4 regions of the Mesorhizobium sp. BAC0120 genome follow, and region 4 is predicted to be linked to each of the others. Evidence: predicted binding sites of a transcription regulator. Region 4 holds the regulator's gene; each other region holds the start of a gene.
What was found. Region 4 encodes PhoB, which activates phosphate uptake and scavenging genes when phosphate is short. Its sites were predicted from a motif close to TGTCATNNANCTGTCAT; they were not measured.
Positions count from the first base shown of each region.

Region 1: the regulator PhoB is predicted to act here: its motif matches at 2,782-2,798, upstream of SAZ10_RS11205 (LTA synthase family protein).
Region 2: the regulator PhoB is predicted to act here: its motif matches at 6,121-6,137, upstream of phnC (phosphonate ABC transporter ATP-binding protein).
Region 3: the regulator PhoB is predicted to act here: its motif matches at 4,944-4,960, upstream of ppk2 (polyphosphate kinase 2).

Region 1 covers NZ_JAWRCU010000004.1:166,209-173,487, reverse strand. Annotated here, with positions in the region: gene SAZ10_RS11220 (MarR family winged helix-turn-helix transcriptional regulator) at 1-128, shown strand, start outside; gene SAZ10_RS11215 (response regulator transcription factor) at 115-834, shown strand; gene SAZ10_RS11210 (sensor histidine kinase) at 1,243-2,631, shown strand; gene SAZ10_RS11205 (LTA synthase family protein) at 2,962-4,767, shown strand; gene SAZ10_RS11200 (tRNA-binding protein) at 4,805-5,164, opposite strand; gene SAZ10_RS11195 (YbjN domain-containing protein) at 5,175-5,675, opposite strand; gene SAZ10_RS11190 (accessory factor UbiK family protein) at 6,004-6,321, opposite strand; gene lgt (prolipoprotein diacylglyceryl transferase) at 6,482-7,279, shown strand, end outside.
Region 2 covers NZ_JAWRCU010000017.1:93,953-101,231, forward strand. Annotated here, with positions in the region: gene SAZ10_RS27690 (alpha-D-ribose 1-methylphosphonate 5-triphosphate diphosphatase) at 1-861, opposite strand, end outside; gene SAZ10_RS27695 (DUF1045 domain-containing protein) at 863-1,570, opposite strand; gene phnE (phosphonate ABC transporter, permease protein PhnE) at 1,668-3,014, opposite strand; gene phnE (phosphonate ABC transporter, permease protein PhnE) at 3,016-3,975, opposite strand; gene phnD (phosphonate ABC transporter substrate-binding protein) at 4,190-5,098, opposite strand; gene phnC (phosphonate ABC transporter ATP-binding protein) at 5,199-6,035, opposite strand; gene SAZ10_RS27720 (DapH/DapD/GlmU-related protein) at 6,425-7,048, opposite strand; gene phnL (phosphonate C-P lyase system protein PhnL) at 7,045-7,279, opposite strand, start outside.
Region 3 covers NZ_JAWRCU010000017.1:37,607-44,885, forward strand. Annotated here, with positions in the region: gene SAZ10_RS27390 (AraC family transcriptional regulator) at 1-7, shown strand, start outside; gene SAZ10_RS27395 (autotransporter domain-containing protein) at 303-3,848, shown strand; gene ppk2 (polyphosphate kinase 2) at 3,959-4,876, opposite strand; gene SAZ10_RS27405 (MliC family protein) at 5,066-5,416, shown strand; gene SAZ10_RS27410 (peroxiredoxin) at 5,611-6,276, shown strand; gene SAZ10_RS27415 (GNAT family N-acetyltransferase) at 6,467-6,994, opposite strand; gene coaBC (bifunctional phosphopantothenoylcysteine decarboxylase/phosphopantothenate--cysteine ligase CoaBC) at 7,031-7,279, opposite strand, start outside.
Region 4 covers NZ_JAWRCU010000003.1:578,514-585,792, reverse strand. Annotated here, with positions in the region: gene SAZ10_RS09690 (autotransporter domain-containing protein) at 1-2,203, shown strand, start outside; gene phoB (phosphate regulon transcriptional regulator PhoB) at 2,359-3,048, opposite strand; gene phoU (phosphate signaling complex protein PhoU) at 3,072-3,779, opposite strand; gene pstB (phosphate ABC transporter ATP-binding protein PstB) at 3,818-4,627, opposite strand; gene pstA (phosphate ABC transporter permease PstA) at 4,624-5,469, opposite strand; gene pstC (phosphate ABC transporter permease subunit PstC) at 5,472-6,464, opposite strand; gene pstS (phosphate ABC transporter substrate-binding protein PstS) at 6,527-7,279, opposite strand, start outside.

The DNA of each region.
Region 1 (7,279 bases), on a different contig from region 4:
AGGAAACAGGGCTGGCCGAGCGTGATAGGATCGAGCATTTCCTGAAGGCGATGGTCAACCCGGAATTGAGGCCGCAGATAGATAGTCTACCCGCGAATGAGCATGGGGAGAGGCATGGAAACGAGTGAGCTTCCCAACCGTTCGGCGTCGCCCGGCGACGACGCTCCGCATCTGCTCGTCATCGACGACGACACCCGAATCCGCAACCTGCTGAAGCAATATCTCACCGAGAACGGCTTCCGCGTCACGGTGGCGGGCACGGCAGCGGAGGCACGGCGCAGGCTGGAGGGGCTCGACTTCGATCTCCTTGTGATCGACGTGATGATGCCGGGCGAGAATGGAGTCGACCTCACCAAGTCATTGCGGGCCGAGAAGCAGGTGCCGATCCTGATGCTGACGGCGCTGTCGGAGGTGGAGAGCCGCATCAGCGGGCTGGAAGCCGGCGCCGACGACTATCTGCCCAAGCCGTTCGATCCGCGCGAGCTGATCCTGAGGATCAACAACATATTGCGCCGCGGCGGACCCCAGTCCGTTCCCAAGGTCGAGCAGATCGTCTTCGGCCCCTATACCTTCCAGATCGCAAGGCGAGAGCTCAAGAAGGGCGGCGAGCCGTTGAAGCTCACCGACCGCGAGCAGGAGATTCTGGCGATCTTCGCCGAGCGCGCCGGCGAGACCATCCCGCGCCATGAACTGGTCGGCAACTCTTCCGAGGTCGGCGAGCGTACGATCGATGTGCAGATCAACCGGCTTCGCCGCAAGATCGAGCGTGACCCGGCAAACCCTGTCTGGCTTCAGACGGTGCGCGGCATAGGTTACCGCCTGAGCGTCGAATAGCAGGCAGACGCATAAGGGTGTAGGCGTTCGCGTCAGGCGTCGGTCTGGCATGAAGCCGCTCCCGCGGGCAGCCCTGCCCCAAAAGCTTTTCTGGCGGCGCCCGAGAAACTATGTTGTCGGAAACGGCTAAGCAGGTTCCGCAAAACTGGTCCACGGCTTTGCGATAAGGATCTGCTCGGGGCAGAAAGGAACCAGGCAAGCATCCTTCGGAAACCGGTGGATGCATGTCCAGTTGCCTGGTCGGCATGATGCGCCAGTTGCGGAGCGATCCGGGTGGCGCGATGGAAAGGATAGATGGCCGCTTCCGATACGAGCCAGGACGCAAGGCCGACCTTCTACACGCGGCTTTCACAGGCTTTCTCGCCAGCGAAGGCCGTTGACGCCGTGCGCGTTTCGCGCGCCGGGGTAATGGTGTCGGCACTGGCCAAACGGATCTGGACCAACCCGATCTACCAGCAGGCCAAGAGGAACTGGACCTGGTTCTGGCGGCTCGTCGCCCGTTACATGCCGAAGCGGCTCTATGCGCGCTCGCTGATCATCGTGATCGCACCGATCGTTTTGCTGCAATCGGTCATCGCCCTCGTCTGGATGGAGAGGCAGTGGCAGACCGTGACCCAGCGCCTCTCCGAGTCGGTGGTCCGTGACATCGCTGCAATCGTCGATATGGTCGAGACCTATCCCAAAGGCGACGATTACGGCAGCGCGATCCGGATCGCTCAGGACCGGATGGGGTTGAAGATCGACATATTGCCGCCGGACCCGCTGCCGCCGCCAGGCCAGAAGCCGTTCTTCTCGGTGCTCGACGATGCGCTGAGCGACCAGATCACCACCAGGATCGGCCGGCCCTTCTGGCTTGACACCGTCGGCAATTCCAACATGATCGAAATCCGCATCAAGCTGGACGACAAGGTGCTGCGGGTCTTCGCTCGCCGCAGCAGCGCCTACCCGTCGAACTCCCACCAATTCATAGTGTGGATGGTCGGCACCTCACTGGTGCTGTTGATGATCGCGATTCCGTTCCTGCGCAATCAGATCCGCCCGATCCTGCAGCTGGCCGCGGCTGCCGAGAGCTTCGGCAAGGGCCGCCCGCCGCCCGAGAACTTCAGGCCGCGCGGCGCCGAAGAGGTGCGGCGCGCCGGCCTTGCCTTCATCCAGATGCGAGAGCGCATCGAACGGCAAATCGAACAGCGCACGGCGATGCTCTCAGGCGTTAGCCATGATCTGAGAACAATCCTGACGCGCTTCAGACTGCAACTCGCGCTGCTAGGAAAGGAGCATGCCGAGACGTTGAACCAGGACGTCGACGATATGCAGTCGATGCTTGAAGCTTACTTGGCCTTCGCCCGGGGCGAAGCGGCGGAGGACACGGGCAGCTTCGACCTGGAATCCTTCTTCGAGAAGCTCGAGGAGGAAGCCGAACTACGCGGCCGCAAGATCAAGACATCGATCATCGGCGATCCCGAGGTGCAAGTCAGGCCGGATGCCTTCTCTCGGCTCCTGGGCAACATCGTCGGAAACGCTTTCCGCTACGCCCCAAAGGTCGACATCAAAGCCGTGCACTCCCGCGACAAGCTCACCGTGACGGTCGATGACGACGGACCGGGCATCCCGGCGGAGCACCGCGAAGATGTCTTCCGCCCCTTCTACAGGCTGGATTCGGCGCGCAACCAGGATTCCGGCGGCACTGGACTGGGCCTTTCGATCGCGCGCGACATCGCCAGAAGCCATGGCGGCGACATCACACTCGACACCAGCCCGCTGGGCGGCCTGAGGGCTATCATCCGGGTTCCGGCATGAGGCGGGGCCGCCACCCGGCAGGGTCGAGCTCGGCCTGGCGATAAAACCGACGCTGCCCGCCTTTCCTGATTCACTTTGCAACAAATTTTGTCCGGCGCGTGACCGCCAAGCGGCCCACTCGCGTTGTTTGGACCGCAACCGAGTGTATCAATGACAGTTTAGTGACAGCACAATGACATTTAGTCGTTTCAGGGTTGGAGTTTAGTGTTGCCAGAGTTGGTGCTGAGCGTCGCGGCCCCCGCAGACGACGACCACTGGATTGATGATTCCACACGTGGCCGGTTCAGGAACTGGTTCTCAAAGCCCCCGGTCCGCGCTTCGATCTCGCTGATGATCACTCTGGTGCTCGCGGCCGGGTTGGCGTTCGGGGTTGAGCTGATCGCGCGCGACTCGTTGTCGGCCGCGCTTGCCTTCTTCAGCGACATCCACCGGCCTGCGTTGGCGACGGTCGGCGTGTTCGTGTTGGCGGCGTTGGCCATCGACGCGTTCCTCGGGCGGGCTCATGCCGGATTGCTCTTGCTTGCTCCGCTGGCCCTGATCCCGGCATGGATCAACAGCCAGAAGGGAATCTATCTCTCCGATCCGTTCTACCCCACCGACTTCCTTTACGCCCGGCAGATCTTCGACCTTCTGCCGCTGCTCGTCGCCGAGCGGCCCAAGTCGGCTGTCGCGCTTGCCGCGGCAGCCATATGCGGCGTCATCCTGTTCGTGGCGGCCGTCGTCGCCTGGCGGCGCAGAGCACCGAGGCTCTCGCGTAAAGGCCGTTTCATGCGGCTTGTGCTGGCAGTGCCGGCTCTGACTGCCTTCGTCTCGATGATGGATTACGCGACCTTCTCATGGGCCCGCGACCGCCTGCGGATCGTTCCGATCATGTGGGATCAGAAGGAGAACTATGCCGTCAACGGCTTCACGCTGGCCTTCGCGCTCAATCTCCCGATGGCCGAAGTCACGAAGCCGGCGGGCTATTCCGCCGAGACCATCGATAAGATCCCCGGCTTTCCCGCGGCAACTGTGCCGGACGACAAGCCCGACATAATCATCGTCATGAGCGAATCCTTCTGGGACCCGACGCAGCTGCCAGGTGTGACGATCACTCCCGACCCGCTTCCGACCGTGCGCGAATTCCGTTCCGGCTCGATGTTCTCGCCGGAGTTCGGCGGCATGACGGCCAACATCGAATTCGAGGCGTTGACCGGCTTCTCGAACGCCTTCCTGCCGTATGGCAGCATCCCGTATCAGCAATATATCAGGCGGCCGCTGCCGTCGCTCGCCAGGTTCTTGCGAAGTGAAGGCTACGCGACCCGCGCGCTACATCCCTTCAGCGGATGGTTCTGGAACCGCAGTCCCGTCTACCAGTTCATGGGCTTCGATGGCTTCCTTTCGGAAGAGAAGCTGCCGCCGCTCAGGAAGCGCGGCCAGCTGGCGTCAGATATGGCCTTCACCGACGAGATTATCCGCCAGGCTGAGCAGATCAGGGAGCCGCTCTTCTTCTTCGCCGTAACCCTGCAGGGCCACGGCCCCTATGAGCCGAACCGCTATCCGGATGCCATGCATGTCGCCAAGGGGCAGCTGAGTGCCTGGTCGAGCGGCTCCATCACCACCTATGCGGAAGGGGCCTCGGATGCGGATGCCAGTCTAAAGCGGCTGCTTGACTGGGCCTCGAAGCGCAAGAGAAAGACCATCGTCGCCTTCTTCGGCGACCACCTGCCGCCGCTCGGCCCCGTTTACGTCGAAACGGGTTTCATGAAGGACAAGGTGGCGAACCGTCATGCGCCGGCCGCCGAAATGGCCAGGGAGCACGACACGCCGCTCGTCATCTGGTCGAATTGGGCCGGAGCGGTCAAGGACATCGGCGAGGTGAGCCCGGCCTTCATTCCGTTGCACGTTCTGACGACAGCCGGGATCATGCATCCCTACTACACGGGTTTCCTCGGCCGCATGCACAGCCAGTTCCATGTCGTCGACCGCAACATGCTGATTTCGGCCGACGGGAAAGATTTTCCGGATTGGGCCAGGAAAAAGCCGATCGATCCCGCGATCAATGATTTTCGTCTGCTGCAGTACGACGTTATGTTCGGCAAGCACAGCGGAATCTGGAAATTCTTCCCTGAGGCCGAGAGTTCGCCGCCTTCCTGACCCACCTGACGGCCGGCCGCCCGGCGGAAGTGTGGGATCAGAACAGTTTCCCGCCGTTGGGGACTTTTCGCTCGACCGCGGCGAGCACCACGTCTCCGTCGGCGTCGGGAAAGCCAAGCGTCAGGACTTCCGACATAAACTTGCCGATCTGGCGCGGCGGGAAGTTCACGACAGCCATGACCTGCCGGCCGATAAGCGTCTCGGGCGTATAGTGTTTGGTGACCTGAGCCGACGATTTTTTGACGCCGATTTCGGGGCCGAAATCGATCTTCAGCTTGATGGCGGGCTTGCGTGCTTCGGGAAAGGGCTCCGCCTCGACAATCGTGCCGACACGGATGTCGACGCGTTCGAAATCGGCATAGCCGATCTCGGGATGTGGCCCCTTGCTAGCCTGCATGAGCGAGATCTCAAGCGGTACCGAAAGTTTCGAAGAGCACGCTCGCCAGCGCGTCCTTCGCCGAGACGCCCGACCAGATGACGAATTGGAAGGCCTGAAAATAGCATTCGCAGGCTTCGAGCGCGCTCGAGAGAAGCACCTCGACCTGCTGGCTGGTCGGCTCAACGCCGCCGGCAAGCAGGAGCGATTGGCGGAACATGATCGCGCCCTCCTGCTCCCACAGATCGAAATGGCCGAACAGCATCTGTTCGTTGATGAGCGACAGCAGCCGCAACACTTCCAGAGTGCGGTTCTCGGGTACCTTGATGTCGAAGGCACAGGCGAGATGCAGCGCCTCGAAATCCTCCATCCACGAAAAGGAGATATGATAATCGGTCCAGTTGCCGGCCGCGGAGATCGAGATTTCGTCATCCCCGTTGCGTTCGAAGGACCAGTCGTTCGTGTGCGCGACTTGTTCGATCACGTCTACCGGGTGGGATTCGCGGACGAGATCGATTTCAGCGAGTTCCATGAAATGCTTCCTGTCGTTTTGGGAGCGCGGTCCGGCGCCCCGCGGAATCGCACGCGTGACAAACTTGGTACTATGGCTGCCGGGCTTTTGGGCTTGGCGCTATTACTCCCCCGCCGAACCCCAACATCCAGCGCCAGATCCAGAACGGCCGTCCCGAATCATTCAACAAATTCAGTGTATTGATGACGAGTCGCGTGACCAGCCCCTTTTTTCTGCAACGGGGCTTAAGCGGGCATTAACCAACTGTCACGAAGATTCATTGTTGCCCGTTAAGCGATTCACCGAAAAGCGATTTTCGCGGTGGCGCTTTGTGGAAAAAGGCAGCGAATTATTTTTTGGCGCGCCCCTTCGAGGCAGCCTCAGACGCGCCTTCGCCCGCCTCGCCGTCGGTTTTTTCCGACAATCTGGCTTCCAGCGCCTCAAGACGCGCGGCAAGCGCCTTGTTCTCGGCGCGCGCCCTGATGGCGATTTCTCGCACCGCCTCGAACTCCTCGCGCTGCACGACTTCCATCGAGTTCAGCAGCCGCTCCGCCTGCGCGCGGAAAGCCTGCTCGACCTCGCGCCGCACACCCTGGGCCGCACCCGCTGCGTCGGTCAGCAGCTTGGCGAAATCGTCGAGGATGCGGTTCGGTCCTGATGTCGGCATGGCGAAATCTCCGCGGGCTTGAACTCGAAGTAATAGGCGACCATGCCGAATGCAAGGCGAGACTGTTGCGGGTCGCCACCTGACCCGGCTTGACCATGCCAAGCCGCTGCCGCATGGTCCGCGCGTGTCTGGCGCGGAGGACCCGTTGCTTTCCGATTTGATGCTGCCGTTGACGGCGCTGCCCTTCCCGAACATCGACCCGGTGCTGATCCGCATCGGGCCGCTCGCGATCCATTGGTATGGCGTCGGCTACATCGTCGGTATTCTCTTCGGCTGGTGGTATTCGAAGCGCCTTGTCGCCGACACGAGACTTTGGCCGGAAGGCAGAAGCCCCATGCGGCCGGAGGACATTGACGATTTCCTTGTTTGGGCAGCAATCGGCATCGTCCTTGGCGGTCGCACGGGCTACGTCCTTTTCTATGATTTGCCGCGTTTTCTAGCTCGCCCCCAGGACATCATCGCGGTGTGGCAAGGCGGCATGTCGTTCCATGGCGGCCTGCTCGGGACCATCCTTGCCATGATATTGTTCGCCTGGCGGCGTAAAATCCCGGTCTGGAGCCTGTTCGACGTGATCTCCTGTGGGGTCCCGGTCGGGCTCGGGCTGGTGCGGATCGCCAACTTCATCAATTCGGAGCTCTGGGGAAAGCCGACCAGCGTTCCCTGGGCCGTCGAGTTTCCGAATGGCGGGCCGTTTCCGCGCCACCCCTCGCAGATCTATGAGGCATTGCTCGAAGGATTGGTCCTTTTCCTGGTGCTGCGACTTCTCACCCACCGTTTGCTGAAGCTCGGCTCTCCCGGCTTCGTGTCCGGCTTTTTCGTGATGGGCTACGGCATGGCGCGCATCTTCGTCGAATTCTTCCGCGAGCCCGACCAGCAGATCGGCTATTTGTTCGGCGGCTGGCTGACCATGGGTATGCTGCTTTCCACGCCGATGGTTCTCATCGGTCTTTGGGCCGTG
Region 2 (7,279 bases), on a different contig from region 4:
CGAGACATTGCCCGAATGCGATCCGCCCCGAACCACATTGGGGCCGCCCATGAGCACGCCGAATCCCGCCTCGCGGGATGCCTTGGCCGCTTCATGCGTCGTCGGGAATTCGGCGACACGGATCCCTTGGGCTATCGCCTCTTCGACATGGCCGACGGTGGCATCGTCATGGCTCGCCAGCACGATGCCGCGTGCCTGGCAGGCAGCGGAGATCGCCGCGCGGTTGGTCGGCGAATAGCGCCGCGATTCTTCCATGCGGCGATCGCAGAACTTCTTGAAGTCCTCATCCGTGAGCTTCATCTTGCGCTGATAATAGGAGGCGTAGGTCTCCACATTGACGAACTGGCGTTGGCCCGGCGAATGGTCCATCAACGAGGCCAGCTTTACGCGCTCGTCATCCTCGAACAGGCTGAATGCCTCCAGGCAATCCGGCGCAGAAACTTCGCAGCGCAAGTGCAGGAAGTGGTCAGCGCGCAGACGGTCGTTCGTCACGCCGTCCTTGATCGCGTCGCCTAGCTTGCGGATTTCGGCAGAGGTCAACTCCGCGTCCTCGTCGAGGCCGACGCGCAAAGCGTCGAAGACGGTGGTGATGCCCGCAGTCGAGATTTGCGCGTCATGGGCAAGCACGGCGGCAAGCGGGTTCCAGCGCACCTTCGGCCGCGGCAGATAGTGACCTTCTAGATGGTCGGTGTGCAGCTCCACGAGCCCCGGGATCAGGTAGTCGCCGCCCATATCCTCACCGGTTTGAGCAGCACCTTGCGAGACATCGGCAATGATACCGTCGCGAATGAGCAGCGAACCGTCGAGCACCTCGTCGGCCAGCACGATTCGCGCATTGCTGAGTACAGTCTCGGTGGTCATGTCATGCGGACTTTCTTTCGCGCTGCGGCGCGAATTGAGAATAGGAATGAATAGTGAAAGGGGCGCCCGGTTCGGGCTCGACGAAGAGCGCGATGCCGTCGACCGGGACAGGAGATACGAGAACGGGGCCGAACACCTCGTCCAGCGCCGCGCGCACGCGTTCCGCCTCGGCACCGGCCACCCGACCTGTCAGCGTCATGTGGAAGCGAAAGCTGCCGAATACGTAAGGATAACCCCAGCGGTGAAGATTGCTGAATTGCTGAGCGCTCAACGCGTCGGGATTGCGGCGCTCGATGTCCGCTTCGCTGAGCGGCGAACGGAAGCGGTCGAAGGCCACCACCACGTCATCGGCAAGGCGGTTCAGCGCCGCGGCGGGGGCTGCAGGCAGTAGCGCGAAGAAGCCGTCGAGCTGGCCGACAGCCAGGCGCGGAATGAAGAACGGCTCGACGCCGGCCGCGAATTCGGCCAACGCCTCTGCGAGCGAAGAGTCGCTCTCGCCGGCCGCCAGATGGAACGGCGCCTTGAGTGTCGCGTGAAATCCGTAGCGGCGCGCGGCAGCCGAATGGAAGGCGATCTCGGCGGGGACGAGCGTCCCGGTTTTCGGCGGCTCGACCGCCGCGCCCGAGAACGCATCCCGTCCAAGCCAGCTGGCGGCAAGGCGCGTCAGCGGGCTCTCCCTGGGTGGCGTGAAGTAGATTGCGTAGCGCATGGGCGTCCTTCTTTAAGCCCGATGCCTTAGGTGATTTGCATGACAGATTGACGAAGCCCGATTGGTTTTCCGAGCCTAGCAGATCATTGCTTGAACGTCACCGTTCCGCAGGATTGGTTCCGATCAAACGGCGTCGCAACACGTTGGAAATGTTATCGAATATGAAAACGACCAGAAGGATCAGAAGCACCATGTAGAAGACGTTGGCCCAGTTGGAGTTGGTCCGCATCGCCTCCCACAGCTTCAGGCCGATACCGCCTGCACCCACGGCACCGATGATCGTCGCGCCCCTTGTGTTCGATTCCCACTGATAGAGAGTCTGGCCGACGAAGACAGGCACGACTTGCGGCAGCACGCCATAGCGTTGCACCAGCAACCCGCCGGCGCCAGTCGATTTGATTCCCTCGCGCGGCTTGTCGTCGATATTCTCCAGGGCTTCCGAGTACACTTTCCCCAGCGTGCCGGTCTCGGTGAAGAAGATCGCTGCGCTTCCGGCCAATGGCCCCGGCCCGAAGGCGCGGGTGAAGAACAATGCCCAGATCAGCATGTCGACCGAACGCATGAAATCGAAAAACCGCTTGAGCAGCTGATTCATGAGCCTGCTCGGCGTGATGTTCCGAGCCGCGAAGAAGGACAAGGGGAAGGCGACGAGCGCACCGAGCAGGGTGCCGAGAAATGCCATCACGATGGTTTGCAGCAGCTTCGTCCAGACGTCGCCATGCTGCCATTGGGAATTATTCCAGAAATTGTCGAACGCCAGCGCACGATTGGATGTCCCGGGCTTCAGCTCCGGTCCGAAAATCAGCAGCGAGATCACCTCGCCGGCCGATTTGCCGAAGAAGGGCGACCTGGTGTCGAAGATGAAGTTCGGCCAGCCGAAAAAGCGTTTCGTGACCTTGATGCGATCGACTGCGATGCGGACCCCGCCCGCAAAGCCCATTTTCGCGACGACCTCATCTTCATGAGCGGTGATCCAGTCGGGAACAGGACCATCGACCACCGGCTTGCCGCTGGCGAGCGCGACCGGCACGGTCTCGCCGAAGGCCACCACCGTGGCCTCGGTCTTGCTGAAGGTGACGGATTTGCCGGGACCGTCGATCTCCACGGTAAAGCTGCTGTCGGGATTGATCTTTACCCAATCAGGACTCGGATTGTCGCCGAGCGGCGAAAATCGCTGGTATTTGGGCGTGATCGCGGGTGCGTCCAGCCGGAAATCGGGCTGAACGTCATAGCTGACCCACTGGGTCAGATAGAGTCCCATGCGCTCCCAATGGGCATCGCTCAGTATCTGCGGCAGGTTGAAGAACCAGACGGCGTAGGCGAGGTAGAGAACGATCCCGCCGAGCAGGAACCAATGTCCCTGGCGCTTGATCAACGGCCGCTGGAATATCTGGGGATAGCGGCCCTCGATCGATGACATCTCCGCTGCGGTCATCGCAGACACCTCACTGCGCCCTGAACAGGAAAGCCTGCTCGCCCACCAGCCGGCGGCGGAGCCAGGCCGAGAACTGGTCGACGATCAGGATCGTGACGAAAAGCAGCAGCACCAGCGCTACCGTCTTGGCGCCGAAGCCACGCGAGATGGAGAGCTTCAGCTCCTCGCCGATGCCGCCGCCGCCGACCGCACCGATGACGGTGGAGGCGCGCACGTTGATCTCGACGCGAAGCAGCGTATAGGACATGAAATTGGGCAGCACTTGCGGCAGGCCGGCGAAGCGCACGCGCTCGAACCAGTTGGCCCCGACTGCCCTCAGGCCCTCGTCGGCGCGCATGTCGACATTCTCGTTGACTTCATAAAAGAGCTTGCCGAGCGCGCCGATCGAGTGCAGGCCGACCGCGATGATCGCCGCAACCGGGCCGATCGAAAGGATCGCCGAAAACAGGCCGGCGATCACGATCTCCGGGAAGGCGCGCAGCAGTTCCATGAAGCGTTTGACGACAATCCTCAGCACCGGATGAGGTGTGAGGTTGCGCGCGGCGATGAAGGAGAACGGCACGGCGAATACGAAGCCGATGAAGGTCGAGACCAGCGCCACGTTGATGGTGGTGATCATCAGCTCGAAATATTCGGGGATATAGAAACTGCCCCAGACGTAAACGCGGCCTTGTGCGAAATTGAATTCCTGCCCGCCTTTGTCGTTCGGGCTGGCGATGTCGAACAGGGCGCGCCAGACGTCGTTCCAGTCCTTGGGAACGAGCCAGCTCAGGAAATCGAGCAGGTGCGGCAGCCGATCGAAGAAATGGCCGGCATTGCTCTCGTCTGCGAACCATAGCGATCCGCATAGGGCGGCGAACAGCAGGGTTACGCCGATGAACGTATAGAGGCGACGCAGGTCCGTCTGCCGGCGCCATGCCTCGGCAAACTGGTGAGCTTCGTCCGACCGGGCGGTTGTGGAAAGGGTCATCGGGTCATGAAAAAAGGGCGGTGCCGGTGTCCCGGTTTTGAAATTCGCTGGAGTTGGATATCGGGCTCAGAGCGAATTTCAGAACCAAAGGGACACTGGTAACTTTCCGAGTCCTAGTGTCGTTTTGATTTCGAAGTTCGCTCCGAGCCCAATATCAACGTGAGGCGAACTTCGAAATCACGACACTAGGCACCGCCCTCTTTCTCAACTCACATCAGCCGCCGATAGCAGCTCGGCGCGTTTCGATGATGACGTTATAGAATTCCGGCGTCACCGGCACGTAGCTGGTGAAATCGCCGCCCTCGATCGCCGTGAAGCAGGCCTGATCGGTCTCGGGCAGCTTGGTGAAGAAGTCGGTGAGCTTGGTCTTCCATTCATCGCCAAGCGCGGTGCGCACGACCAGCGGGCCGTTCGGGATCAGGCCCGAGCGCCAGACTTCGACGAAATCGTTCGGGTCGACCGAGCCCTTGGCGACCACCTTGTGGAAGGTGCCGGAGGTGAAGCCATCCTTGAAATCGCCGATGCCGGAGGAGTCGTCCACGGCCACGTCGACCTTGCCATCGCGCACGGCCAGGATGTTGTTCTCATGGCCGCCATTGAACTGGGTCGCGGCGAAGAACTGGTCGTTCGGCACGCCGGTGGTCTTCGGGATCTGGGTGAGCGGGATCAGATAGCCCGAGGTCGAATCGGGGTCGGCATAGCCGAGCCGCTTGCCCTTGGCGTCCTCGATCGTCTTGATGCCGGACGACTTCAGCGCCAGGCCGATCGAATAATAGCCGGTCGAGCCATCGGTCTGCTTGGTGGTGAGGATCGGCGTGACGGCTTTCTCATCCTTGATGAAGACGTTGGCGTAGCCCGAGGCGCCGAGTTCGGCGAAATCGAGCGTGCCGCCGAGCAGGCCCTGAATCACGCCGTCATAGTCTGCAGCCGGAAACAGCGAAACCTTCTCGAAGCCGAAGGTCTCCTTCAGATGGTCGGCAAGGCATTGATAGTTGCGCAGCCGGTCGGCCTCGTTTTCCCCGCCGAGGATGCCGACGCGGAATTCCTTGATATCTTCTGCCTGAGCAGCGCCGACCGCCATGGCGATGACGGACACGGCGCCTAGAAGCGTCTTCTTGAACATCTGATCTCTCTCCTGTTGGGTTCCGGCGCCTGGGCCGGCTGCAGTCGAATTCGGAAAAAATGCCTGTGACGCGGGCGGGCGATCCAGGCCGCTCTTTCCCTCAAGAAAAGACGGGTTCGAGCGGTGCGGCGGATGCTGGAATTCTCGACCTTGCGATGCTGGTCGAGGTGATGGATTCGGAGATCTCGTCGCTCGAGTCCGCGCCATAGACCATGCGCACCGCGTCGCCATCGAGCTCGTCCGGGGTGCCGTCGAAGACGACTTTGCCCGCAGCCATGCCGACGATGCGGTCGGAATAGGCCCGAGCCGTGTCCAGCGTATGCAGGTTTGTGATCACGGTGATGCCCTCGCGCCTGTTGATGTCGCGGAGCGCATCTATCACCACCTTGGCATTCAGCGGGTCGAGCGAGGCGATCGGCTCATCGGCGAGCAGCACCTTCGGCTGTTGCATCAGGGCACGGGCAATGGCAACGCGCTGCTGCTGGCCGCCGGACAGCGTGCCGGCCGGCTGCAGCGCCGTCGCGGCAATATCGAGCCGCTCGAGGGCCGCAATCGCTTCGATGGATTCTTCCCTGGAGAATACGCCGAGCAGGTTAGCCGTGGTGGAGCGATGGTTGAGCCGGCCGAGCAGTACGTTGGTCAGCACGTCGAGCCGCGGCACGAGGTTGAACTGCTGAAAGATCATGGCGCAGTCGCGCTGCCAGCGCCTCAGTGCCGAGCCGGCAAGCCTCGAAACCTCGACGCCGCCGAACAGGATCGACCCCTCGCTCGGGTTCACGAGGCGGTTGACCATGCGCAGCAAGGTCGATTTGCCGGCGCCGGAGCGGCCGATGATGCCCACCATCTGGCCTTGGGGAATAACGAGATTGATGCCGTTGACGGCGGTGTTCTTGCCAAATCGTCGCGTGACCGCACGAATCTCAAGCGCTGCTGACATGCCGGCTTCCCTGTTCGAGCGCGGCGTTCTCGCCGTCTTCTGGGCATGCCCTAACTCAGGCGCATGAAGGTGCGGTGTCAGTACGATGTCAGTTCCATGACGATGCACAGGGGCAATGGCACATGGCGGCGCAGACCCCCACTCCGCCTCGCTTCGCTCGGCACCTCTCCGCCTCAAAGGGCAGGGCGATTGCATATGGAAGGCGCGACGCTGGTGCCCCCCTCCCCCTTGTGGGGAGGGATTCAGGGTGGGGGTGCGACGCGCGCCAAGCCAAGCCGGAGGTGCCGTCTGCTTCAGCTAACCTTGCAAGGCAATCGCGAGGCACCCCCACCCTGAATCCCTCCCCACAAGGGGGAGGGGGGCACCGGCGCCGCGCCCTCTACTCGCTCTTACCCGCCGTGCTTCTCCAGGAACGCCTCGGCGCCGAGATTGCGGAAGTCATCGAGCGCGGCGCGCAGGCGTATGTGGTCCCAGTCCCACCAGGCGAGCGCCTGGTAGCGTTCGGCGGTCCTGCGATCGAAGCGCTCGCGGATCGGCTTTGCCGGTACGCCGCCGACGATCGTATAGGGAGCGACGTCTTTCGTGACGACGGCGCCTGCGCCAACGGCGGCGCCATCGCCGACGGAAACGCCGGGCAGGATGGTCGAGCCATGCCCGAGCCAGGTGTCATGGCCGATCTTGACGGCATTGCCGCGCCTCCATTCGAAGAACTCCGTTTCGTGCTCGGCGTCCTCCCAATAGTCGGCAGCGCGGTAGGTGAAATGGTGCAGCGTCGGCCGCCACGTCGGGTGATTGGTCGCGTTGATGCGGACCGCGGCGGCGATGTTGGCGAACTTGCCGATTTTCGCGCACCACACCGCGCAATCATGCATCATGTAGGAATAGTCGCCGAGCTCGGCCTCGGAGACGCGGCAGCGCTCGGCTATCTCGGTGTAGCGGCCGAGCGTGGATGCGCTCACTTCAGCCGTCGGGTGGACCAGAGGGGGTTCGGAGAGCTTCGTTCTCGGGGTCATGCGGCGAGCCGTGCAGCAGCGAACTGGGTGACGTCTATTATACGGTCGGCGACCTCGTCGCGGACATCGGCATCGTGGAATATGCCGAGCAGCGCGACGCCTGCCTTCTTCTTCTCGGCGATCATGCCGATCACCACGGCGCGGTTCTCGGCATCCAGCGAAGCGGTGGGCTCGTCGAGGAGCAGGACCGGATGGTCGGTGATGAAGCCGCGCGCGATGTTGACGCGCTGC
Region 3 (7,279 bases), on a different contig from region 4:
GCGGTAAAGCTTTACAGAATCAATGGCCGACGTAGTATTACATTAGAAATTACTGAAAAGCGGCCGCATAACTTCTTTAGGGAAACCTCAACGAAATTTGCATCAAGGGTCACATTTCTTGCGCTCCGGGCCACATTTGCGCCGGTCAGCGACATAGTTCTTGAAAACCTTCCGCTGTCCAATCGAAAAGCGATCATCAGGGTCAGGCGCGGGGCGTCTCCGTCTCCTGAAGCAATGGTTTCGTATCCGTGCGCGAAGACGCCGGATCGGACCAGGGTCCGTCCTTCATTCGGGGGAATTTTATGGCGGCGGAAGTCTCGAGCGACAAAGCCTCTCCTCATCGCGCCTGGTTGCCTGCGTCACGACGCGGCCGCACTGGGCACAACACGGTTCTTACGACCGCGGCGGTACTTGCCGTGATCACCCAGAGCATGCCTGTTCATGCGCAGACTGCCTGGACCGGCACGAATTCCTCGGACTGGTTTGATCCCGGCAACTGGACCGCCGGCGTGCCGACCAATGCGGACTTTGCCGAGATCGACACGGTCGTGAACAGCCTGCCTGCCATCGAGGGCGGTTCGGCGGAGGCGCTCAGGACCTTCGTCGGCCTGTCCGCGAACGGCGTCCTGACAATTCAGAATGGCGGCAGCCTGACCAACGACCGCGGCTTCATAGGTCAGAACCTCAATGCGAGCGGGGCGGTATCCGTGATCGGGATTGGCGCGTCCTGGGTGAGTACGAGCAATCTCGTCATCGGTAATCTCGGACAGGGCTCGCTGTCGGTCGTCAACGGCGGCGCCGTTTCCAGCAACGACACATTTCTGGGTGCCGGCCCTGATGCTTTCGGCTCCGCCACCGTCGCCGGAACAGGTTCGATCTGGACCGCGACCGGCTCCTTCGTGGTTGGCGATTCAGGAACGGGCACGATCAATATCGACAACGGCGGAAAGCTTAGCTCCTCCGATGCGGAGCTAGGTGACGCTGGCGGCTCGTCAGGCTCCGTGAACGTGACGGGTGATGGTTCGTACTGGGAGAGCGTCGGCATTCTCACCATCGGCAACGGTGGCGATGGCGCGATCAGCATTCTGGACGGCGGCAGGATAAGCAGCGAGCACAGCTTGTTCGCCGAAGCTCCAGGCAGCACGGCCGAGGCGCTGATCAGCGGAGAAGGCTCCGAGTGGATTACATCAGGCAATTTCATCGTCGGTATTCAGGGCGAAGCAGACGTCATCATACACGGCGGCGGTGCGGTTCAGGCCACCAGCAGCGTCATCGGTTTCGATACGGGCTCGTCGGGCCTGATCGTGGTCACCGATAAGGGCTCGACCTTTTCGGTCACAGATGGAATCCATGTTGGCGGCAGCGGTGAAGGCGGCCTCGTTGCGGTTGCTGGCGGGGTCATTCAGAGTGCCCAAGGAATTCTCGCGAATACCCCGGATTCCTTCGCCGGCGCGGCCGTGACCGGAAGCGGTTCGGCCTGGCTGAACAGCGGTTCGCTGCGTGTCGGCAACAGCGGTACCGCCGAACTCCGCGTCGAGGATGGCGGACGGCTAACCAGCGCGGGTGCCGATATTGCCAACTTCAGCACATCCCAGGCGAGCGTCAGCATCACGGGCGCAGGCTCGACATGGGACAATTCGGGCTATCTCAATGTCGGCGGGGCAGGAAATGGAACCCTGGCCATCCTGAAAGGCGGCCGCGCCAGTGACGGTAATGCAACAGTCGCCGCCGAGGCAGGAAGCACCGGCGCGGTCCTCGTCACCGATTCCGGCTCGCAATGGGTCAATGCCGGCGCCCTCTTTGTCGGCTTCGAGGGGAACGGTGCACTCACTATCCAGAACGGGGCTGTAGTCAGCGCCGAAGATGCTTCCCTCGGCGCACACGCAGGCTCGCTCGGGGTCGTCACCGTCACGGGATCGGGTTCAAGCTGGCTCAATTCGGGCGATCTCCATGTGGCCGGCGAAGGGCAAGGCAGGCTGAACATTGCCGGCGGCGCCGTGGTAAAAGCGGCCGGCACGACCTTCATAGGCACTCTCGCCGGTTCGGAGGGGACGTTGAATATCGGCGCTGCCTCCGGGCTCGCGCCGTTGGCTCCGGGATTGCTCGAAACGACGAAGCTCGTTTTCGGTGAAGGGACCGGCGCGCTCGTCTTCAATCATACGGCTGCCGACTATCTCTTCGCACCAGCCATCGAGGGTGGTGGCACGATCGATGTGCTGTCTGGCACGACCTTGCTCAGCGCGGACTCGAGCGGGTTCACGGGCCAGGCCACGGTCGACGACGGCGCGACGCTCATCGTGAACGGCAGGCTCGGCGGCGCGCTCGATGTGCTTGCGGGCGGCAGGCTCCAGGGTTCCGGCACGGTCGGCTCCACCGCCATTGCCGGGGGAGCCACCATTGCGCCCGGCAATTCGATCGGAACGCTCAACGTCGCGGGCGACCTGATTTTCCACGCCGGCAGCATCTATGAGGTCGAGGTGAATCCGGGCGACACCGATGCCGACCTGATCCGGGCCACGGGCATAGTGACGCTCAATGGCGGGGCCGTCGCTCATGTCGGTCTGGAGGGTACCTACCGCCCCTTCAGCACCTACGAGATCATCGCGGCCGACGGAGGTGTTTCCGGGACCTTCGACGGCGTAACCTCGGATTTCGCGTTCCTCGACCCGTCTCTGAGCTACGATCCGAACAGCGTGTTCCTGACGCTCGTCCGCAACGACGTGTCGTTCTGCGAGGTCGGCGTGACGCCAAACCAGTGTGCCACCGGCGAAGGCGTCGAAAGCCTGGGCTCTGGCAAGCTTTACGACGCTGTGGTCGTGCTTGATGAAGACACGGCGCGCGGTGCCTTCGACCTGTTGTCCGGCGAGATCCACGCGTCCGCCAAGACAGCACTGATCGAGGACAGTCGCTTCGTGCGTGATGCCGCGACGAACCGGATCCGCGCTGCCTTCGGAGGGGCATCCAGCGCCGCAGCGCCTGTTTTCGCCTATGGCCCGGGTGGGCCGGAGCCAGCTGCTGCCGGCACGGAACGGTTCGCAGTCTGGGGCCAGGCATTCGGGTCCTGGGGGAATTGGGACGGTGACGGCAATGCCGCGTCGATGGACCGCTCGATCGGAGGCTTCTTCCTCGGCGGCGACATGTTGGCGGCGGAGAATCTCCGCCTGGGGCTCCTCGCCGGGTACAGCCGATCGAATTTCGAGGTGGATTCTCGAGCCTCGTCCGGTTCGTCGGACAGTTTCCATCTCGGCGCCTATGGCGGCAGCCAGTGGGGCGCTTGGGGTCTGCGCTTCGGCGGCGCCTATAGCTGGCATGAGATCGACGTCAGCCGTGTGGTCGCTTTCCCGGGCTTCTCGGACAGTCTCACCGGCAACTATGACGCGGCCACCGGGCAAGCGTTCGGCGAGGCGGGCTATCGGTTCAGCGTGGGTAGCGCGCACGTCGAGCCATTCGCCAGTCTCGCCTACGTGAATCTGCATACCGACGGCTTCACCGAGAGCGGCGCCGCCGCGGCCCTTGCTGCAGAAGGCCAGCGGACTGACACAACTTTCATGACGCTTGGCGCCAGGGCCGAAATGAAGTTCGGCGAAGCCGAAGCCACGAAACTCACCGGGATGATCGGATGGCGCCACGCATTCGGCGATGACGTGCCGACCTCCACGATGGCGTTCTCCGGCGGCGATGTCTTCACGATAGCAGGTGTGCCGATTGCCGAGGACGCTCTTGTTCTGGAAGCCGGACTCGACGTCGCGGTCTCCCAGACAATATCGCTCGGCATCTCATACTCAGGCCAAATCGCCAGCCAAGCTAGCGACCATGGCCTGCGGGCCGATTTCAGCGCAAAATTCTGAGCTCTTCCGGCAGCTGATCTGCAGCACCGAGGTGCCGCCGCAGCACTCGATCCGAGGTTTTGATCCATTGGTGCGCCGTTCCTTACCGAGACAATCAAGATTGCCTGTCTTCACCACTTCTGCGGGACATAGAGCTCCTGCGGAAGGACCTTGCGCTCGTAATCCGGGTTGAACACGCGGTCGGGCAGGGTAATCTCTTGGTGCGGCACATCCTCATAGGGGATGACCGAGAGGAGGTGCGCCATGCAATTCAGCCGCGCGCGCTTCTTGTCATTGCCTTCCACGATATACCAGTGTGCCTCTGGGATGTTGGTGCGGGCGAACATCTCCTCCTTGGCCTTGGTGTAGTCCTCCCAGCGCACACGCGACTGCAGGTCCATGGGCGAAAGCTTCCATTGCTTGAGCGGGTCGTGGATGCGCATCAGGAAGCGCAGCTGCTGCTCTTCGTCGGTGATTGAGAACCAGTATTTGACCAGACGTATGCCGGAGCGCACCAGCATGCGCTCGAACTCCGGGACGTCGCGGAAAAATTCCTCGACCTGGGCGGGCGTGGCGAAACCCATGACGCGCTCGACGCCGGCGCGGTTGTACCAGGAGCGATCGAACAGCACGATCTCGCCGGCGGCCGGCAGATGCGGCACGTAGCGCTGGAAATACCACTGCGAGCGCTCGCGCTCGGTAGGCGCGGGCAGGGCGACCGTGCGCACCACCCGCGGGTTGAGCCGCTGGGTGATGCGCTTGATTACTCCGCCCTTGCCGGCCGAATCGCGCCCCTCGAAGATCACCACCACCTTGGACCTAGTGTGAACCACCCAGTCCTGCAGCTTGATCAGCTCCGACTGCAGCCTGAGAAGCTCGCGGAAATAGGTCACCCGGTCGATGGTGGCACGATGCCTCTCTTTATAGATCTTGGCGATCGCCTCCGAGAGCGCCGGTTCGGACAGCTCCAGCTCGTAGTCCTCGTCGAGCGTGTCCGCGAGCTCGGCCTCCAGCCAGTCCATGCCGCTCCTGCTCTGCTGGTCGTTCATCGTTCATCCTCCTTGTCGGCATGGCAGGGCGGCTCGGCACCCCCGCAGCAATCCATCCGCGAGTTCCATGAAGCTTTTATGGCAACATGGCGGCCGCGCGGACGCGAAGCAGCGGCCGCTGCGGCAGATGTCGGGCTGCGCGCCTGACGGCCTTCTGCTAACGTAGGGCTTATTCGGCTGGAGGCATGGATGAGAGGCATTATCGCGGCAATGGGCATGCTTGCTGCAAGCCCCGCCTTTGCCACGACCGTAACGCTCGATCTGCCGGGCAGCGGGGCGCCCGAGACGCATCTGGTCGCCTATGAGTGCGGCGGCGAGGTGATCGCTGCCACCTACATCAATGCAGGCAGGAATGGACTTGCGGTGCTGAAGATCGGCGACGCTACGGTCGTCTTCTCAAACGTGCTGTCGGGCTCGGGTGCCAGATATGCCGGTCAGCAATACATCTGGTGGACGAAAGGCGAGCAGGCTGACCTCTACGACCTGACCAAGGGCGAGAGCGCGCCGCCTCTCCACTGCAAAGCAGGGCCTGCAGGATGAGGCTTTTCCAGCGAGCAGCGGCGTTCGACCGCTGAACGCGACCGTTCCGTCGTAGAATAATTTTGCGCAAGCTGGTCGGAAATCGGCCTCCCTCGTTCGTCCACTGCGGCAACTCCAACCTTTGTGTTCTCGCAAGCAGTGCGAATTGGATTATGATGCCGATCCGAACAACAATCGCTGAGGGAGTGAAAACGATGGGTCTTCGCATCAACGACACCGCGCCGGACTTCACCGCCGAGACGACGCAGGGAACGATCAACTTCCACGAATGGATTGGTGATGGGTGGGCGGTGCTGTTCAGCCACCCCAAGAACTTCACGCCGGTCTGCACGACCGAGCTTGGCGCCATGGCCGGGCTGGAAGACGAGTTCAAGAAGCGTGGCGTGAAGATCATCGGCATCTCCGTCGATCCGGTCGCCAGCCACGACAAGTGGAAGGAAGACATTCAGAAAGCGACCGGCTTCAGGGTGGATTATCCGCTGATCGGCGACCGCGATCTCAAGGTCGCCAAGCTCTACGACATGCTGCCCGCCGGAGCCGGCGAAACTTCCGAAGGCCGTACCCCGGCCGACAACGCCACGGTGCGCTCGGTCTACGTGATCGGCCCGGACAAGAAGATCAAGCTGATCCTCACCTACCCGATGACGACCGGCCGCAACTTCGACGAGATCCTTAGAGCGATCGACTCGATACAGTTGACTGCGAAGCATCAGGTGGCAACGCCTGCCAACTGGAAGCAGGGCGAGGACGTGATCATCACTGCAGCGGTTTCCAACGAGGATGCGATCAAGCGCTTCGGCGCATTCGAGACGATCCTGCCATATCTGAGGAAGACGAAGCAGCCGGGCGCGGCGCAGTAGGCAATTCGGATTGGGCGGATTCTGTGGCTGGAGCCTTCTGCTTTCAGGCGGGCGCTGCCCCTCACCCTCACCCTCTCCCCGTGAAAAACGGGGAGAGGGGGTTCTGCGACGTTGTCGTCCCCTATCCCCGTCCTTACGGGGTGAGGGTGAGAGGCAGCGCCAGCCTAAAGCGATTTGCAGAACCCCTTAATCAAGGCCTGTGATCGAAAATGATCACCGGCTCGCCGCCAAACTCGGCGCGGGTGCGCTCGACAAAGCCGTTCTTCCTGGCCACGCGGATCGAGGCATTATTTTCCGGATCGATGAAGCAGGTGATGGGCGAGCCGGGGTAATTGGCGGCTCCCCAGCGCAACATCGCGCCGACTGCCTCGGTGCCATAGCCCTTGCCATGCGCTTCAGGGAGCAGGCTCCAGCCGGTCTCGAGCGTGCCTTCGAGGCTGGGCTGCATGTTGCGCTTCAGTTCGTGAAAGCCGCCTTCGCCGATCAGTCGGCGGCTCGCCTTTTCCTCTATCGCCCAGAAGCCGAACCCGAGATGATGCCACATCCCGGCGTGCCGTAGGAAGCGTATCCAGGTCTCGTCGCGGGTGCGCGGCCGCCCGCCGATGAAGCGGGTCACGACCGGGTCGGCCCACATCATCACATAGGCCTCGAAGTCGGAGTACCGGTGATCGCGCAGGATTAACCGCTCGGTTTCGATGATTGGGATTTCGAGCGACATGAAGCTCCTCGTTGATCGGATTTGCCGCGACCAAATTCACACCGCGGTCGTCTTCAGGCGCTCGGCGATGAACGCGGCAAGCCGCACTGCCACTTCGGCCTTGCTGAGTTCGGGCCATTCGTCGACGCCGGATTTCGAGACGATCTTCACGCGATTCCTGTCGCCCCCCATGACCCCGGTTGCGGCCGAGACGTCATTGGCAACGACGAAATCGGCCCCCTTCTTCTCGAGCTTGGCGGCGGCATTGGCGAGCAGGTTTTGCGTTTCGGCAGCAAAGCCGACGAC
Region 4 (7,279 bases):
CGGCGACAGCAGTGCCGGAAACGCGACGATCATCATCGGCAATGGCGGCAGAGCGAGGATATTCGGGAATGCCTCGGGCGGTGCGGCCCATTTTGCGATCAATGCCGGAGGAACATTCGACATCTCAGGCTTGGCAGTAGCGGGAACAAGCGTCGGATCGATCGAGGGTGCCGGCGGCCTGTTCCTGGGCAGCAAGAGGCTGGAAGTCGGCGGCGACAACAGTTCGAGCGAAGTCAGTGGAGTGATCTCCGATGGCGGATTCGCAGGCGGCAAGGGAGGCTCGCTGGTGAAGTCCGGTTCGGGCATGCTGACGCTGACAGGGGCCAACACTTATAGCGGCGGCACGACGGTAAGCGGCGGCACGCTTGTGGGCTCCGTAGCAAGCTTCGGCTCGGGAGCGATCCTCGATAATGCCGCACTGGTGCTGGACCAGGCCGCAAATGCTGCTTTTGGCAATGACATTTCCGGATCGGGCACGCTGACGAAGGCTGGCGCCGGCATTCTTGCCTATGACGGCAATGGCTCCGGTTTCATTGGCACCACGACCATATCTGCCGGTGCGCTGATCGTCGGCTCGGATGAAGCGCATAAGACTGCAGTGCTCGGCGGTTCGATGAATGTGTTGTCGGGTACCATGCTTGGCGGCCATGGCACCGTGGGGTCGAACGCCGCCTCCGTGGTCACGGTCGAGAACGGCGCCACGATCGCACCGGGCAATTCCATCGGCACGCTCACCATCAAAGGCGATCTAGCCTTGGCCGCCGGCTCACGTCTCGAGGTGGAAGTCGATCCCGCCGGCGCTGCAGCCGATCTGGTACACGTCACCGGCACAGCCACCGTCCATGGCGGCTCGGTCGCACATATCGGTGCGGTCGGCAGCTACAGGCCCTCTTCGACCTATGCGATTCTCACAGCCGATGGCGGCCTGTCGGGCAGGTTCGACAGTGTGGTCTCCGAGTTTGCCTTCCTGGACCCGACGCTGCTCTACGACGCCAGGAATGTCTTCCTGAAGCTGAACCGCAACGATGTCGCTTTTGCCGACAAGGCGCTGACTCGCAACCAGAAGGCCGCGGCCGGCAGCCTCGATACGTTCGATCCCGCCAATCCGCTTTATGGGGCAATCGTCACCTTCGCCGAAGACGATGCCATGATCCGCGATTCCTTCGATCAGCTGACGGGAGAAGTACATGCCTCGGTCAAGGGCACGCTGATCGAGGACAGTGCACTGCTGCGCGATGCCGTCAACGACCGTATCCGCTCGGCCTTCGGCACCGTGGCGGCCACCAACGTGCCTGTCCTGGCCTATGGCGCAGAGGGCGGCGCCACCCCGGCCATCGCGGCAGCGCTGGCGCCTGCCGACGCCGGCCGGCTGGCGGCCTGGGGTACCGCCTTCGGTGCCTGGGGCGATCGGGACGGTGACGGCAATGCGGCCGAGATATCGTCGGCGACCGGTGGCTTTCTGACCGGCATCGATGCCCCACTCTCCGATACCATCCGGCTGGGCGTGGTAACAGGCTTCAGCCACACCACCTTCGGGGTCGACGAACGCGCCTCTTCCGGCGACAGCACCAATTGGCATTTCGGCCTCTATGGTGGCGGGCAATGGGAAGGCGTGATGGGCGGCGCCTTGGGTTTCAGGGCAGGGGTTGCCTATAGCTGGCACGACATCTCGACCGTCCGCTCGGTCGCCTTCGCCGGCTTTGCCGACAGGCTATCGTCCGACTACGACGCCGGCACCGCACAGGCATTCGGCGAGCTCGCCTATGACATCAAGGCCGGCAGCATCGGGCTGGAGCCCTTTGCCAACCTGGCCTATGTCAGTCTGCATACCGATGGCTTTACGGAAACGGGCGGTGCCGCGGCTCTCGCCAGCCGGTCCTCGAACACCGATGACACATTCACGACAGTCGGTTTGCGCGCCTCCGCCGACTTCAGCCTCGGCTCCGTGACGGCCACTGCGCGCGGCATGCTCGGCTGGCGCCATGCCTTTGGCGATGTGACGCCCGAGGCCAGCCTTGCCTTCAGCGGCTCCGCCCCCTTCACCATCGCCGGGACTCCGATCGCCGAGGACGCCGCCATCCTCCAGGCAGGTCTCGACCTCAACCTCTCCTCCAAAGCAACGCTCGGCCTGGCTTACCAGGGCCAGCTCGCGTCAAAGGCCCAGCAGAACGGGTTCCGTGCGAGCTTGGAGGTGAGGTTCTAGAGCAGAGCGTTCTGTTTTTGAGTTGGCGCTGCCCCTCACCCTTACCCTCTCCCCGTTTTTCACGGGGAGAGGGTGAGGGTGAGGGGCAGCGCCTGCCTCAAGCGAATAGCAGAACGCGCTAAAGACAGGGGCAAGGATCAGGGGAGCACTCCCCGTCAGTTCTCGCGTATCGCGTAGCCGGCGCCGCGAATCGTGCGGATGACGTCGGGCATGCGGCCGTTATTCACCGCCTTACGCAGCCTGCCGACATGCACGTCCACCGTGCGCTCGTCGATATAGATTGTCTCGCCCCAGACATTGTCGAGGAGCTGGCTGCGCGAGAAGACCCGGCCCGGATGCTGCATCATGAATTCGAGCAGCCGGAACTCGGTCGGCCCGAGCTTGATCTCGCTCTTCTTGCGATAGACGCGGTGCGCCTCGCGGTCGAGCACGATGTCGCCGACCTTGAGCACGCTGGAAAGCACTTCCGGCTTGGCGCGCCGCAAGAGCGCCCGCACGCGGGCGATGAACTCCGGCGTCGAGAACGGCTTGACCAGATAGTCGTCGGCACCCGTAGAGAGGCCGCGCACCCGGTCGCTCTCCTCGCCACGCGCGGTGAGCATGATGATCGGCAGCCGCTCGGTCTCGGGACGCATGCGCAGGCGCCGGCAAAGCTCGATCCCCGATACGGCCGGCAGCATCCAGTCTAGCACGAGAAGATCGGGCACATTCTCCTGCAGCCGGATTTCAGCCTCGTCGCCGCGGCTGATGATCTCGACCTGATAGCCTTCAGCCTCGAGGTTGTATTTGAGGAGGACGCAGAGCGGCTCCTCGTCCTCCACGACCATGATCTTGGGTGCGATCATCCGGTGTGCCTCGAAGTGATACGTTATTCGGTAAGCGCAGCCACGGACATCTCGTCAGACTTCGGCCGGTAGGGCGGAAGCTGCGTGCCGGTGATGACGTAATAAGCGTTCTCGGCGATATTGGTCACGTGATCGCCGATACGCTCCAGGTTCTTCGCGCAAAAGAGCAGATGGGTGCAGGCGCTGATATTGCGCGGATCTTCCATCATATAGGTGAGGAGCTCGCGGAAGACGGCTGTATATTTGATATCGACCTTCTCGTCGTCCGCCCTGAGCGTGCTCAGTCCCTCCGCATCGCGACCCACATAGGCACTGACGACGCCGTAGACCTGGCTCAGCACCAGCGAGGACATATTCTCGATCGTCTGCGCGAGCGCCTTCGGCGTCGCCGTCTCGCCGACCGCGCCGACGCGCTTGGCGATGTTCTTGGCAAGATCGCCGATCCGCTCGAGATCGGCCGCCATGCGGATCGCGCCGACGACCGAGCGCAGGTCCTGCGCCATCGGTTGGCGCCTGGCGATCAGCGTGATCGCACGCTCGTCGAGCTCGCGCTGCTTGGCGTCCATGATCGCATCGTCGGAGATGACGCGCTGTGCCAGTGCGCTGTCGGACTGGAGCAGCGCGGTTGTCGAGGACGACACCATCGACCCGGAAAGATCGCCCATATCGCGGATCAGCCGGTCAATCTGTGCGAGATCCTCGTCGAAGGAGGCAACCGTATGTTCAACCATGACCTGTCCTCGTATCGTGCCGCGGGGTGTCGAATCGCTCAGCCGAAACGGCCGGTGATGTAATCCTGCGTCCGCTTTTCCCGAGGCGAAGTGAATATTTTCTCGGTCTGGTCGAACTCCACCAGCTCGCCGAGATACATGAACGCGGTCTTGCTCGACACACGCGCTGCCTGCTGCATGTTGTGAGTGACGATGACGATCGTGTATTCGCTGCGCAGCTCGTCGATCAGCTCTTCGATCTTCGCGGTCGAGATGGGGTCCAGCGCCGAGCAGGGCTCGTCGAACAGGATGATTTCGGGCTTTACCGCGACCGTCCTCGCGATGCAGAGCCGCTGCTGCTGGCCGCCCGAGAGGCTGAGGCCGCTTGCATGCAGCTTGTCCTTCACTTCGTTCCACAGCGCGGCGCGCTGAAGCGCCTGCTCGACACGCGCATCCATTTCGGACTTGGACAGCTTTTCATAGAGCCTGACGCCGAATGAGATGTTCTCGTAGATCGACATCGGGAAGGGCGTCGGCTTCTGGAAAACCATGCCGATCATTGCCCGCAGCAGATTGAGATCCTGGGAGCGGTCGAGGATATTCTTGCCGTCGACGACCACTTTCCCTTCGGCACGCTGATTGGGATAAAGCTCGTAGATGCGATTGAAGACACGCAGAAGCGTCGATTTCCCGCAGCCGGACGGTCCGATGAACGCGGTCACGCTCTTCGCCGGCAGGGCCAGCGAAATGCTCTTCAGCGCTCTCGTCCCGCCATAGAAGAAGTCCAGGTTTTGCACCTCGAGCTTCGGGGCGGCGACGGATTGTTCGGGGGAAAGAGTAAGTTGATCGGGAGACAACATCTGGCTCATCTTTCCTCTCTGCGTCCTGTGAGACTGCGGGCGGTGATGCTCAACGTAAGCACCGCAATCGTGATGATCAGTGCGCCGGTCCACGCCAGCTGCTGCCATTCTTCATAGGGGCTCAGCGCGAACTGGAAGATTGTAACGGGCAGGCTGGCCATTGGAGCGTTGAGATTGGCGCTCCAGAACTGATTGTTCAGGGCCGTGAAGAGTAGCGGCGCCGTCTCGCCGGAGATTCGGGCAATCGCAAGAAGTATTCCGGTGATGATGCCCGAGAGAGCAGCCCGGTAGGCGACGGAGCGGATCACGATCCAGCGCGGCGCCCCGATTGCCGTGCCCGCCTCGCGCAGTGCATTAGGCACCAGCAGAAGCATGTCTTCGGTGGTGCGCACGACCACCGGAATGACCAGCAAAGCAAGTGCGCAAGCGCCGGCGATAGCCGAGAAGTGACCCATCGGCCTCACAAGCAACTCGTAGATGAACAGCCCGATAACGATCGAGGGGGCCGAGAGGAGAATGTCGTTGATGAAGCGCACCGCGACCGTCAGCTTCGAGAAACGTCCATACTCGGCCATGAAGGTGCCGGCCAGGATCCCGATCGGGGTTCCTACAACCACTGCGATGATCGTCATCGCGACGCTGCCGGCGATCGCGTTGAGCAATCCGCCGGCCTCGCCGGGCGGCGGGGTCATTTCCGTGAACACTGCCAGCGAAAGCCCGGAGAAGCCCTTGTAGAGCAGAGCGCCTAGGATCAGCGCCAGCCAGGCAAGCCCGATGCCCGCCGCTAGCGTGCACAGCGTCATCATGACTGCATTCTTGGCTTTGCGACGGTTGTAGATGGCGGGGGACATGGTCAGGCTCCGGCTCGGCGCTCGATCCGCATCAGCATGAAGCGGGCGGCGGCAAGAATGAGGAACGTGATGACGAAAAGGATCAGGCCGAGAGCGATCAGGGATGAAGTATAGAGCTCGCCATCGGCTTCGGTGAACTCGTTGGCGATGGTCGCCGAAATGGTTGTGCCGGGTGCAAAGAGCGAGGCGCTGATGCGATGCGCATTGCCGATCACGAAGGTCACGGCCATGGTCTCGCCCAACGCTCGGCCAAGCGCGAGCATCACTCCGCCCATAATGCCAATGCGCGTGTAGGGAATGACGACGCGGCGTGTGACCTCCCAGGTCGTGCAGCCGATCCCGTAGGCGGACTCCTTGAGCACGGGCGGCACCGTCTCGAACACGTCCTTGGTGATCGAACTGATGAAGGGCAGGATCATGATCGTGAGGATCAGCGCCGAGGTCAGAAGCCCGATGCCGTAAGGCGGGCCGGCGAAAAGGCTGTTGAGGCCCGGAACGCCGTGAAACAGGTTGATGATGAAGGGCTGTATCGTGGTCTGCAGGAAGGGCGCGAAGACGAACAGGCCCCAAATGCCATAGATGATCGACGGGATACCTGCGAGCAGCTCGATCGCGATGGCGATCGGGCGCCGGAGCGATCGTGGGCAGAGCTCGGTCAGGAAAACGGCGATGCCGATACCGATCGGGACAGCGATGACGATCGACAAGGCGGCGGTCACGACCGTGCCATAGATCGGGGCGAGCGCGCCGAACTTTTCGGTCACCGGGTTCCAGCTTTCAGTAACCAGGAAGGCCGCGCCGAAGGTGGACAGTGCCGGCCAGGAACCTATGACCAGCGAGATTGCAACGCCGCCCAAAATCAGGAGAACGAGGATGGCGGCAGCGCGCGTAAGGGTTCGAAAAAACGCATCAGTGGTAGCGAAGCGCTGGACGGTGGCCTCTCTGGCCCGGGCTGCGACCGATGGTGCTGGCATGGCTTCGGATGCGATGGTCATGTAGCCCCCTTGCTGAAGAACAGGTGGAGGGCGCCTAGCTCGCGCCCTCCACGCTAAGGAGATTACATGGCCGAGTAAACCGGCTTGCCGTTGGCGTCTACGACGTCCTTGGCCCACATCTCTTCGACGCTCTTGACGACCGCATCCGGCATCGGGACGTAGTCGAGTTGCGCGGCCATCTCGTCGCCCTTGGCGTAAGACCAGGCGAAGAACTTGAGCGCTTCGGCGGTGGCGGCCGCGTCATCGGGCTTCTTGTAGACCAGGATCCACGTCGCCGAGGTCATCGGCCAGGTTTCGGCGCCCGGCTGGTTGGCAAGGATGACGCCGTAGCCCGGCTGCGAGTTCCAGTCGGCATTCGCGGCGGCAGCGGAGAACGCAGCAGCGGTCGGCTCCACCTTCTTGCCGTCCTTGTTGATCATGTCGGCGTAGGTGAGCTTGTTCTGCTTGGCATAGGCATATTCGACATAGCCGATCGCGCCGACCGTCTGCGCGACGTTGTTGGCGACGCCCTCATTGCCCTTCGCGCCGATGCCGACCGGCCACTCCAGCGCCGTGTTGACGCCGACCTTGTCCTTCCAGTCGGCGCTCACGTCTGCGAGATAGTAGCTGAAATTGAAGGTCGTGCCCGAACCGTCCGAGCGGTGCACGACTGCGATCGCAGTATCGGGCAGCTTGACGTCGGGGTTCAGCTTCTGAATCGCAGCGTCGTTCCAGGTTGTGATCTTGCCCTGGAAGATGTCAGCCAGCGTTGGTCCATCGAGAACCAGCTCGCCGGGCTTGATGCCTTCGAGGTTGACGACGGGCACGATGCCGCC